Regions from separate parts of the Paenibacillus liaoningensis genome, predicted to be linked through region 2. Evidence: predicted binding sites of a transcription regulator. Region 2 holds the regulator's gene; each other region holds the start of a gene.
The links. Region 2 encodes Rex, which represses fermentation and respiration genes when NADH is low (regulators of the CRP and FNR family bind a similar motif). Its sites were predicted from a motif close to TTGTGAAATATTTCACAA; they were not measured.
Positions count from the first base shown of each region.

Region 1: the regulator Rex is predicted to act here: its motif matches at 2,151-2,168, upstream of AC6B99_RS14620 (formate/nitrite transporter family protein).
Region 3: the regulator Rex is predicted to act here: its motif matches at 2,242-2,259, upstream of nirB (nitrite reductase large subunit NirB).

Region 1 is NZ_JCAALU010000009.1:36,278-40,526, forward strand. It holds gene AC6B99_RS14605 (hypothetical protein) at 1-37, shown strand, start outside; gene AC6B99_RS14610 (hypothetical protein) at 34-249, shown strand; gene AC6B99_RS14615 (L-lactate dehydrogenase) at 316-1,239, opposite strand; gene AC6B99_RS14620 (formate/nitrite transporter family protein) at 1,269-2,090, opposite strand; gene AC6B99_RS14625 (pectate lyase) at 2,375-3,046, shown strand; gene AC6B99_RS14630 (histidine kinase) at 3,173-4,249, opposite strand, start outside.
Region 2 is NZ_JCAALU010000018.1:51,309-55,557, forward strand. It holds gene dinG (ATP-dependent DNA helicase DinG) at 1-1,560, shown strand, start outside; gene AC6B99_RS25950 (redox-sensing transcriptional repressor Rex) at 1,557-2,213, shown strand; gene AC6B99_RS25955 (amidohydrolase family protein) at 2,194-3,495, shown strand; gene AC6B99_RS25960 (hypothetical protein) at 3,495-4,022, shown strand; gene AC6B99_RS25965 (hypothetical protein) at 4,169-4,249, shown strand, end outside.
Region 3 is NZ_JCAALU010000004.1:169,613-173,861, forward strand. It holds gene AC6B99_RS06910 (carbohydrate-binding family 9-like protein) at 1-65, shown strand, start outside; gene AC6B99_RS06915 (sugar phosphate isomerase/epimerase family protein) at 230-1,078, shown strand; gene AC6B99_RS06920 (Gfo/Idh/MocA family oxidoreductase) at 1,121-2,131, shown strand; gene nirB (nitrite reductase large subunit NirB) at 2,327-4,249, shown strand, end outside.

The DNA.
Region 1 (4,249 bases), on a different contig from region 2:
TGTAGATAAAAATAAGCTTTTAAAGTCAAGCTGTTGAAATGGAATTTGGCGGATTGGCTGCTCGCAATGATCTATAAACAATTAAGATCTTCCAAATACAAGCTAATAAAGCTTCGTTACGATGAATATAAACAGTCTGTTCGCGACTTGAATCAGCAGCTTCAATTAGCTAAAGGCGGGACGGTCGGGGAACTAACGGCAATTATACGAGAAGGTGCGAATTGGGAGCTGCTTAGGACGGAAAGTTAACGATTTGAGTGCTTTTATAAGCACAAAAACGGGTACCGAAAGGTACCCGTTTTTGCAATCCCTCTATTATTCCATCTCATCCCGAATCGACTCAATCAAGCCTTTCAGCTTGTTCGCCGACTTCTGGAACAGTGCCGTTTCTTCGTCGGACAGTGTCAGCTCCAGAACGTTGCGGATACCGCTGCGGTCAACGACGCATGGAACGCCAATGTATACATCGGATACGCCGAGGTAGTTGTCGAGCAGGGTCGACACGTTCAGCACGGCGCCTTCATCTTGCAGAATCGCGGTACAGATGCGGTCGAGTGCCAGAGCGATGGCGTAATACGTCGCGCCTTTCGCTTCGATAATTTGGTAAGCGGCATCGCGTGTGCCGGTGAAAATCCGTTCTTTCTGTTCGTCGTTCAGTCCGAGCTCCGTACCCGCAACGTTCGACAGGCTCCATACCGGCAGCTCGGAATCGCCATGCTCCCCGATAATTGGGGCGTGGACGCTGCGCGGATCAATGTTCAGCTCTTCGCCAATCAGATAGCGGAAGCGTGCGCTGTCGAGCAGCGTGCCTGAACCGATGACGCGGTTAACGGGCCAGCGGGATTTTCGCAAGGAGAAGTAGCTCATGACATCTACTGGGTTCGAAGCAATAAGCAGAATGCCATCATCGTTGTATTTCAATACCTCATCAATAATTTGGTCAAAAATCGCCACGTTGCGCTTCAGCAGCTGAATGCGCTCTTCGCCTGGACGCTGCGCCACACCAGCCGTAATAATAATGATGTCCGCACCTTTGCAGTCCTCGTATGTGCCTGCCCATACCTTCGTGCCGCCAAGGAACGGCATGCCGTGGTTCATGTCGAGCGCATCGCCGATCGCTTTCTTCTCATTGGCATCAATGAGCACCAGCTCATCCATGCGATTGCGAAGCAGCAGGGTATAAGCGGTTGTCGAGCCTACAGCCCCAGCGCCAATGACAACAATTCTTGATTTTTTCATATTCGATCTCTCCCTGTCCAATGATGTAATTACTCCTGCAATTCCTTCTGTACTTGCTCTTGTGCGTGATCCTCTTTGTCGAAATAAGGCTTGTTCACGAAATAATACATATATCCCATTAATACGCCGCCGCCAATCAGATTGCCCAGTGTGACAGGCACAAGATTGTGAATGACGCCGCCGTAAGTAATCGTGTCTGGATGGTCGACGACTAGTGCAATAGCGAAGGTGCACATGTTGGCAATGCTATGCTCGTAGCCCGAAATAAAGAAGCAGAAGACGAACAGCATCATGGAAAACATTTTTGCCCCGTCATGCTTCATGCCCATTGGAATGAAAAAGGCGAGACAGACTAGCCAGTTACATAAAATCGCCCGGAAAAACAGCTCCATCGACGACGTATGCATTTTCGCTTCGACGACACTGAGCAGGAACGTATTGACCTTCTCGCTGTCGAACAGTCCGGTTGTCATAATGAGCAGGGCGAACACGGCTGCGCCGAGCAGGTTGCCAGCGTAGCTGGTCAGCCACATTTTGATGGCGTCGGTCCATTTGAGCTTGCGCCGGAGCGCGGTAAACGAATAATAAAACGTATTGCCGGTAAACAAGTCGCCGCCGCCGTATGCGATGAGAATAATCGCAGCTCCGAACGTTAGCGCGGCCATCGGATAAGCGAGTGGAGAATGCTCGGCGTAAAAAAAGTTACCCGTCTTAAAGGCGACTATAACGCCAAAGCCGATGAACATGCTGGCGAGCATGGACCTGGAAATATACCGGATGCGGCTTTGCTGAAAAATCATATGCTTCTTGTGTGCGAGTTGCTCGACCTTGCGTAGCGGTTCAGTTTCCATGAGCATTCACTCCTCTTGCTGCTTACTGAGGTTAGAATAACACAGGAGGGACACGGTCGATTGTGACATTCCTCACAGGTAAAGGCGGAAATTGTTACAGAAATAAGGGATTCCCGGCGGAGTGGACAACTACTGAGCTAATGATTATTCCTGTAATGGCAAAAATTAGGTAGTCTTCTTGTAGATGCAAACGGAGGTGCACATCTATTTGCATAAATATTGAGGCATTAAAGGAAGAGGCTTCACCACAACCAAATTAAATGGAATAAAGGAGAGTTTATTCGATGAAAAATTGGATTGGTGCTCTATTATCTTTGGCCCTTATTATTGCAATTGCTGGTGTGCAGCCTGCCCCTGTATCGGCGGCAGAAGTTGTAAACGCTACCATTATTGTTCCTAAAAATACGACCTACGACGGCAAAGGCAAAGTTTTTGTAGCGAACCCGAGTACGTTAGGGGATGGCAGCCAGGCTGAGAACCAGAAGCCGGTATTCCGTCTGGAAGCAGGCGCAACGCTGAAAAATGTCATTATCGGCGCTCCTGCTGCCGACGGCGTTCACTGCTATGGCAGCTGCAATATTGAGAATGTGACTTGGCAGGATGTAGGCGAGGACGCTTTGACTCTAAAATCTTCCGGTACCGTTAATATTACAGGCGGCGGCGCATATAAAGCCTATGACAAAGTGTTCCAAATGAATGCATCCGGCACGATCAATATTAAAAATTTCAAGGCCAATGACATCGGCAAGCTCGTTCGTCAAAATGGCGGCACCTCTTATTCGGTATCCATGAATGTTTCAAATAGCGATATTTCCAAGGTGAAGGATTCCATTTTGCGTACAGACAGCAGCTCCACAACGGGCAAAATAACAAACACGCGCTATTCTGGCGTGCCGACGCTGTTCAAAGGTTTTGCATCCGGCAAAACCAGCCAATCCGGAAACACGGCTTATTAGGCAATCCTTTCAAAAAAAGACGCGGCAATGCCGCTTAAGCTTTAGCTTAAGCCTTAGCTTGAACCTGAGCCTGAGCCGCAGAGCCTAGCGTTTGGAAGGATAGCCGTCCCCCGTAAGTAAGCCTGTTTATAAATCATCAACAGGGCCTGTGCCGAGATTAGGCGGCACGGGCTCTGTTTCCCATTTGGCGACAATGAGCATATCCAAATGTCTGGCGGAGCGCAGCAAATCCTGCACAATCGTTTTGCGGACGAGCGTTTGCCACGGCGGCCGGCGCGATTGTCCAATAATGAGCTGGGTCGCCTGCAGGTCAGTCAACTTTTTCAGCAAAATCCCGCTAATCTCCTGGCGTCTATCCGCAGCACTTACCGCCAGCTGGCCGCCAAGCCGCTCGCACAGCTGCCGCAGCGCATGGAGCCGCTTTTGCTGCGCCTCGGTTTGCTGAATTTTACGGCTGTGCACATAATGGACATGCCATTCTGCCTTTAAGCGATGAGCGATGCGAAAACCCCGGCGAATCAGCCTCTCCGCCTGATCACCCAAATCGATGCATACAAAAATCACCTCGCGCTTGCGCCAAGGTCCCCGAAGCGAAGGGCCGCGTTCCCACGACTCCAGCCGTTCATCGACATCATCCGCAATTTCGCGCAGCGCCAGCTCCCGCAAGGCAATCAAATTGCCGATTTTGAAAAAAGAGCCCAGCGCCTGCTCCACCTTTTCCAGCTTGTAAATTTTACCGTCGCGCATGCGCTGCGCCAGCATTTGGGGCGTAACGTCAATGAGCTCGATTTCATTCGCCATTTGTAAAATCGCGTCCGGCACCGTTTCTCTCACGCGCACACCGGTCAACTGCTCCACCGCATCATTTAAGCTTTCCACATGCTGTACGTTTACGGTGGAAATAACGGAAATTCCGTGCTCCAGCAGCTGCAAAATATCCTCGTACCTTTTCTTGAGCAGGCTGCCGGGCACATTCGTATGGGCAAGCTCATCGACCAGCACAACCTCGGGGCGGCGCGCGATAACAGCCGTTGTATCCATTTCCTCAAGCCGCGCTGCCCCATAGGGAATAACTGCCCGGGGCAAAATCGCCAAGCCGCCGACCTGCTCGGCCGTTTCCTTGCGCCCATGCGTTTCCAGCCAGCCAATGACGACATCCACACCTTTACGCTTAAGAATGTTGCCTTCCTGGAGCATTTTGTA
Region 2 (4,249 bases):
AATATTGCCGATGTGTGCATTACGAATCACTCCATGCTGTTTACAGACATTCAAGCGGATCATCGGCTGCTGCCGACTTACAGCCATTTGATTGTCGATGAAGCACATCATGTGGAGGAAGTAGCCAGCAAGCATTTAGGCATGCAGCTCGGCTATTATTCGATAACGAATGCGATTACGCGGATGTTCAAGGATAGTCGTTCCGGCTTGCTGCCATCGTTGCGCATTCATCTTCAGCAGGAAAGCGATGAGCGGGTTCAAGGCTGGCTTGAAACGATTGACACCATTATCCCGACCTTCACGGAAGTGAAGGAGCATTGGGAGAGGCTGTTTGAAATGCTGTACAGCTTTGTGCAAGCTTCTCCTGACGCGATGGGTGAAAACAATCAATCCGTTTATCGTCTGCGAGGCGATAGCCTGCCGGAAGGCTGGTCCGAAGTGCTCGCCGAAGAGACCAATATTCATACGGAGCTCATTCGCGTGCTGAAGACAGCTGAGAAAATGTCCGAGGAAATTAAAGACCGCATCGATGAGCTGGCCGTACAGGCGCTTGTAACGGATCTGAATGGCGTTTTGCGCGATTTGACGAGAGTTAAGGATGATCTGCGCAGCTTTATGAAAGTCGATCAGACGACTGACGTATTCTGGCTGGAAGCCAACATGACCTACAAGCATCGCTCGCTGCATCTTTATGCGGTGCCGATTGATGTGAGCAGCCAGCTTCAGCAGTATTTATTTGATGTGAAGGACAGCATTATTTTAACGTCAGCCACCCTTTCGGTGCAAAAGTCATTCCAGTTCGCCGAAGAGCAGCTTGGACTTAGCGGCTTTGAAGAGGCGGGCAGATTGCGCACCGTGCAGCTGGCATCGCCGTTTAATTACCGGGAGCAGGCGCTCGTCATTATTCCGCGCAATTTCCCTGTTCTTAAAGGCTCGGCGGGCGAGCCCGCATTTATTTCAATGCTCGTCTCTTCTTTGGCAGATGCAGTGCAGCAGACCAATGGCAGAATGCTGGTGCTGTTCACCTCTTACCGAATGCTCAAGCAGGTATATGACCCGCTTAAAGCGGCGCTCGCGGCCACCAGCCTTCAAGTGCTGGGCCAAGGCATCGACAGCGGCAATCGTACGAAGCTGACGCGGCGTTTTTTGCAGCAGCCAGAGTCCGTACTGCTTGGTACAAGCAGCTTTTGGGAAGGCGTTGATATTCCAGGCGAAGCCTTGACTTGCCTTGCCATCGTCCGATTGCCGTTCCAACCGCCCAATCATCCGCTGCTGGAAGCGAAGTCGGAATTGCTGCAGCGCCAAAAGCAAAATCCATTTATGAAGCTGTCAATTCCGCAAGCGGTTATTCGCTTCAAGCAGGGATTCGGCAGGCTCGTGCGAACGGCGAAGGATAAAGGCATTGTCATTATTTATGATACGCGAGTGATTGAAACGTATTATGGCAAGCATTTTCTGTATTCCTTGCCTGGCCCGAAAATTGAGCATATGCATATAGAGCAAATTGTACCGAGAATGAAAGAATGGCTTGGTGCCGAGAGGGAGGAGGAGAACGGGTGAAGCAGACGAAAATATCGGAGGCCGTCGTAAGACGCCTCCCCATTTACCTGCAAGTGCTGAACGAGCTGAACAACCGGGAGGTGCAGACCGTTTCGTCCCAGGAGCTTGGCGTCAAGCTGGATTTGAATCCGGCGCAAATCCGCAAGGACTTGGCGTATTTCGGCGATTTTGGCCGTAAGGGCATCGGCTATGATGTGACGTATTTAATTGAAAAAATCCGCCAAATTCTCAAGCTTGATCAGACGATAAATGTCGCCCTTGTCGGAGCTGGTAATTTAGGCCATGCGCTGTGCAATTATAATAAATACTCCAAAGACAATATGAAAATCATCGCGGTGTTTGATGTGCATCCATCTAAAATCGGCTCGCAAATTAATAATTTGACCGTTATGCCGATGGATATGCTGAAACAAACGGTGGAGGAAAACAATATCCGGATCGGCATTATAACCGTTCCCGGATTTGAAGCGCAAAACGTTGCTAATCAATTTATTGACGCCGGCATTGAAGGCTTGCTTAATTTTGCCCCAGCGATATTGAAGGTACCTGAGGAAATTCGCATACATCATGCTGACTTTACGAAAGAGCTGCTAAGTCTGGCCTATTACTTGGAGAGGGAAAGGGATGACGAAAATGAGCCAAATTTGGATTGAAAATGGACGTTTTGTAACGATGGAGGATGGCGAGCATGTGCTGCAAGGGCATATGGTTGTAACCGATGATCGCATTACATATATCGGAGCAGAAGCTCCAACTGGGCTGCAAGCCGATGTGCAAAAGCTGGATGGCAGCAAGCTTGCTTTTATGCCGGGTCTAGTAAACACGCATGGACATGCGGCTATGACTTTGCTGCGCGGCTATTCCGATGATCAAAACCTGCAAGTATGGCTGGAGCAAAAAATGTGGCCGATGGAAGGCAAATACATCGACCTTGATACCCGTGCGGGCAGCGCGCTTGCCGTGGTGGAAATGCTTAAATCCGGTACGACAGCTTTCGTGGATATGTATGACCGCATGGACCAGCTGGCCGAAGTTGTTGAACAGTCCGGCATTCGCGGCTGTCTGACGCGCGGCGTCATCGGCCTTTGCCCGGAGGATGTACAGCAAGCTAAGCTGGCGGAAGCGATTGCTTTCGCACGCGATTGGAACGGCAAGGCCGATGGCCGGATTACGACGATGATTTCGCCGCATGCGCCTTATACATGCCCGCCAGATTATATTGAGAAATTTGTTCAGGCCGCTCATGATTATGATTTGCCACTGCATACGCATATGTCAGAATCGATTGCCGAAGTAGAGCAGAACGTTCGCGATTATGGCGTTCGTCCCGTTCAGCATCTCGACAATTTAGGCTTCTTCTCGCGTCCGGCGCTCGTTGCTCATGCGGTGCATTTGAATGACGAGGAAATTGCGCTGCTGGCTGAACGCAAAGTAGCCGTATCGCATAACCCGGTCAGCAACCTCAAGCTGGCAAGCGGCATTGCCCGCGTGCCTGCTTTGCTTCGCGCAGGTGTAACTGTATCATTAGGCACGGACAGCGCGGCGAGCAACAACAATCTTGATCTATTCAAGGAAATCAATCTTGCGGCTTTGCTGCATAAAGGTGTTTCTGGCGATCCTACGGTTGTGCCAGCCATTGAAGCTTTGCGTATGGGAACGGTATACGGCGCTCGCTCCATTTGGCAGGAGGATTCCATTGGCCGCCTGCGCGTTGGCATGAAGGCTGACTTCATCGCGATCGATATTGAACAGCCGCATTTTTATCCACAGACGGATATTGTGTCCCATTTGGTATATGCCGGCTCTGGCCGCGACGTTAAGCATGTATGGGTGGACGGCCGCCAAGTTGTACGGGATGGCGAATGCACGCTGCTTGATGAGGAGAAAATTCGTCACGATGCTCAGGCGAGCTTCGAGAGGCTGTTGAAGGCATAATGCGGGCGAGAACGAGAAAGCCGTTTTGGACGGTAAAACGGGCTGTCTTTATTTCAGTTATTTTTGTTATCGCATTGCTGACCGTTACGATTGTTTATTACCGAACTGTGCATAAGGATTTATGGGCAGAGGAAGCCCCTATTAAAGCGCATGCTATTGAAGCCGCGCAGTTGACGGAAGTCACCGGGATGACGAAGCAGGTGTGGGATGGCATTTCCTGGGTTGTAAAAGGGAATACGGCTGATGAACAAGACGTTTATGTATTTCTAACGACAGCGGAAGGTCCTGTGCTCACGGTGAAAGCGACCGAGCATATTACTCAAGAGCAGGCGGATACTGCTTTACTGGGCAGCGAGCCGGATGCGGATATTAAAAGAACACAGCCGGGTTTGCTGAACGGCGAGCCGGTATGGGAAATTTTTTATAGCCGTGATGAAGCGATAACGAAATATTATTATGCGTATTATTCGTTCCGCGATGGCGCATTTTTGAAGAAATATAGTTTAGTAGGTGACAAGGCGTCCTAGCTGTAATGGATGCCTTAGCTGTAACAGTTGGAATTGCTGGCTATTATTACACCCCCTTATTCAACAGGCGATGTGATATACTTTCGTGTATCGGAGTGGATATGCGTTTGGTATATCACCGTCATTTTGAGAGGGGGATTTTTACGATGTTCAAACTCAAGATTATGCCGATTTTGCTAACAGCTGCTGCGTCCGCCCTCGTTTTATTTGGAGGCTGGCTTATTTAT
Region 3 (4,249 bases), on a different contig from region 2:
GGCGACCTACGCGAGCAGTAAATTTCCATCTGCCGCAGCATTTCGGCAAGCTCATTTTTAATTAAAGTTTTTTAAAAGTTGGGTGAGCAAGGCAAGTGTAGTAAAAGGTTTGGATTTGAGAAGCGGAGCGTTCGTAGGCAATAACGATCGAAAACCAAATCTTTTACGCAGCGCCGATCCTTGTTCACCCAGCTTTTAATCTGAATTTATTTAACAGGAGGTTTCTCAAATGAAAAAAGGGATTAATATTTGGTCATTCAACAGCAATACCACCATCGCAAGCTGCATCCAAACGGCGAAAAAAGCCGGCTTCGACGGTATCGAGCTGTCGCTTAACGGCTCAGGCGAGCTGAGCCTCGCGGCAACGGATCAGGAAATTCGCGACATTAAGGCGCGTCTAGAGGAAGCGGAGCTGGAAATCGCGGGCCTAGCAACGGGGCTGTATTGGGATTATGCGATGACGAGCGCGAACCCGGAGACGCAAAGCAAAGCGATAGATATATGCAAAAAACAGCTGGAGCTTGCGGCGGCGCTTGGCGTCGATACGATTTTGGTCATCCCTGGCGCCGTTGGCGTTGATTTTATTCCCGGCAGCGAAGTAACGGATTACGAATATGCGTATAACCGTGCCCAAGAGTCGATTGCGAAGCTCGTTCCTTTTGCGCAAAGCGCGAACGTATCGATTGGCATTGAAAATGTATGGAATAAATTTCTGCTGTCGCCGCTTGAGCTGCGCGGGTTTATCGATTCATTCGGCTCCAGCTTCGTAGGCTCTTATTTCGATGTCGGAAACGTCGTGCAAAATGGTTATCCAGAGCAGTGGGTACGCATTTTGGGCAACCGGATCAAGAAGGTTCATTTCAAGGATTACCGACGCCAAGCGGGCGGACTCCATGGCTTTGTCGACCTGCTTGCAGGCGATGTAAACTATCCAGCTGTCATGGAGGCGCTGCAGGCGATCGGCTATGACAATTACGTCACGGCCGAAATGATTCCGCCGTACACGCATCATGCGGAGCAAATTATTTTCAATACTTCCAAAGCGATGGATGCGATTTTGGGCCGCGGAAACGGCTAACTCATTTCGCCAAAAGCTTTTATTTGATAAGGGGGATTCACGATGTTAAAAGTAGGTCTTATCGGATTCGGTTTTATGGGACGCATGCATTTCGACAACTATGTTCGTCTTACAGAAGAGGGCGCGCAAGTAAAACTGGCAGCGATTTGCGATCTGATGATCGAGGAATTGAAAAATGGCAAAGCTTCCGGCAATATGGCGACGGGCCAAGAGGTTTATGATCTATCGCCGTACAACCTGTATGACAGCATTGAGAAAATGCTCGAAAACGAGGAGCTCGACATCATCGACATTACGCTGCCGACTTATTTGCATGCCGAGCTGACCTGCAGGCTGCTGGAAAAGGGGCTGCATGTGCTCTGCGAGAAGCCGGTAGCCGGAAATTCCGCTGATGGCTGGAAAATGGTGCAAGCAGCTGAGCGCACAGGCAAAACGCTGATGATCGGCCAATGCTTGCGCTTCTGGCCAGCCTATGAATATTTGAAATCCGTTGTGGAGGATAACCGTTTTGGCGCGGTAACGGGCGGTTATTTCTTCAGAGGCTCTGCCGCCCCTAAAGGCTGGTTCCTTGACGGCAGCAAGAGCGGCGGGGCTGTACTGGATATGCATATCCATGATACCGACATGATCCACTGGCTGTTTGGCAAGCCGGAGCAAGTCTCGACGCTCGCTCGCAACGTCATTCCAGGCAGCGGCTACGATACGGTATCAACAAATTACGTCTACCCGGACGGCAAAGTGCTGAATGCGCAAGCAGACTGGACGCTCGAAGGCGATTTCGGCTTTGCGATGACGTATCGCGTCAATTTTGAAGGCGGCAATCTGCTGTTTGAGAACGGACAGGTTAAAGTGAATCCCAACAACGAGCCGGGCTTTGTAGCTGATCTATCGCCGGACATGGGCTATTACCGCCAAATCAAATATTTCCTTGAATCGGTAAACGCAGGTACGCCCGTATCCGTCTGTATGCCGGAAAGCGCTGTAGGCACGCTGGAAATTATTGAAGCAGAGCTTCGCTCGGCTGATGAGCGCGGCGCATTAATCCGTCTGTAAGCATGCATTCGGCGGCAAGTCGGCCAACTTGAAGGCGCATGAAAACATAGGCTAGCCCCTTACGCTATAGACAATGGCGGCAAGGGGCTATTTTTATAATAATCGCTTTTTTGTGAAAAATATCACATAACTCCCGAGCATTGTTGTTTATACTGTTGGTGAGTACGATGAAAGCTGTACAGGGAGGCGTTTGCAATGGGAATCATACGGCAGAAGCTTGTGCTGATTGGCAATGGGATGGCGGGGATAAACACGCTGGAGCATATACTCAAGCTGTCCCCGGAGCAATATGACATCACGGTATTCGGCAGCGAGCCGCATCCAAACTATAACCGGATCATGCTTTCTTATGTATTGGAAGGCAGCAAAACGATGGACGATATTATTTTAAACAGCTGGGCCTGGTATGAGGAGCATCAGATTACGCTGCATACGGGAACAACCATAACATCTATTGATACGCAGCAAAAAATCGTTTTTGCGGACAATGGGCTGTTCGCAGCCTATGACCGTCTAATTATAGCAACAGGCTCGAATCCCATTATACTGCCCGTTCCTGGGCATCAGAAGCAGGGCGTCGTAGGCTTCCGCGACATGGCGGATTGCAGCGTCATGCTGGAGACAGCGAAGCAATATCGCAATGCGGCCGTTATTGGCGGCGGGCTGCTTGGATTGGAAGCTGCCAAGGGCTTGCTCAATTTGGGCATGAATGTGACGGTCATCCATTTGATGGCGGATTTAATGGAGCGCCAGCTTGACCCGAGCGCTTCGGCGATGCTGAAGGCGGAGCTGGAGCGGCAGGGACTGCATTTTCTCATGGAAAAGCAGACGGCGGAAATTTATGGCGGCGAGCGAGTTGAGGGGCTGACCTTCAGCGATGGAACGAAGCTGGAATCGGATTTTATCGTCATGGCAGCGGGCATACGGCCTAATACGGCTTTAGCTAGCGCGAGCGGCATTGAAGTGAAGCGAGGCATCGTTGTCGATGATTACATGCAAACGTCGGCGGAAGGCGTGTACGCTGTTGGCGAATGCGCCGAGCACCGCGGCATTTGCTATGGCTTGGTTGCCCCGCTGTTTGAGCAGGGGGCCGTACTCGCGAAGCAGCTATGCGGCGTGCAAACGAAGCCTTACGAGGGGACGCAATTGTCGACGAAGCTGAAAATTTCGGGCGTAGATGTATTTTCGACTGGCGTATTCTTGGATCAGCCAGAGCTGACGGTTATTCGCAAGCAGGATGACTGGAAACAGCAATATAAGAAGCTGCTGCTTAAGGGCGATACAATCGTTGGCGGTGTGCTTTATGGCGATGTCAGCGATTCGAGCCGAATTCAGCAGTGGGTGCGCGAAGGTGCGGCGATGACGGACGCTATTTATGCGGAGCTGATGGGAACGGCCGGCACTGCGCTGTCAGCCGCTGATCGCGTAGCGCAAATGGCCGACGATGAAATCGTATGCGGCTGCAACGGCGTATCGAAGGGGAGCATCGTAAAGGCGATTAAGGACAACTCGCTCACCACGGTTGATGAGGTTAAGGCATGCACTGGGGCTGGGCGTTCGTGCGGCGGCTGTGTGCCGACGGTTAGCCATTTGCTGCAATATGTGCTAGGAGACGAATATGCTGGGCAGAAAACCAAGACTGGCATTTGTGGCTGCACCGACCTGAGCCGCGATGAGATCGTAGCTGCGATAAAAGAGAAGCATTTGACGACTGTGAAAGAGGTCATGCATGTACTAGAGTGGCATCATTCGGAGGGCTGCTCGAAATGCCGTCCAGCGGTCAATTATTATTTGGGCATGCTGTGGCCGCAAGAGCATGAGGACGAGAAGGATTCGCGCTTCGTCAATGAGCGGATGAACGCCAACATTCAGAAGGATGGCACCTACACCGTCGTGCCGCGGATGTACGGCGGCGTGACGACGCCGGAGGATTTGAAGAAAATTGCCGATGTGGCCGTGAAATATGAGGTGAAAATGGTCAAAGTGACCGGAGGCCAGCGGCTTGATTTAATTGGGGTCGCGAAAGAGGATTTGCCGCTCGTATGGAAAGAGCTGGATATGCCTTCGGGCTATGCGTATGCGAAGGCGCTGCGCACAGTGAAAACCTGCGTCGGCCAG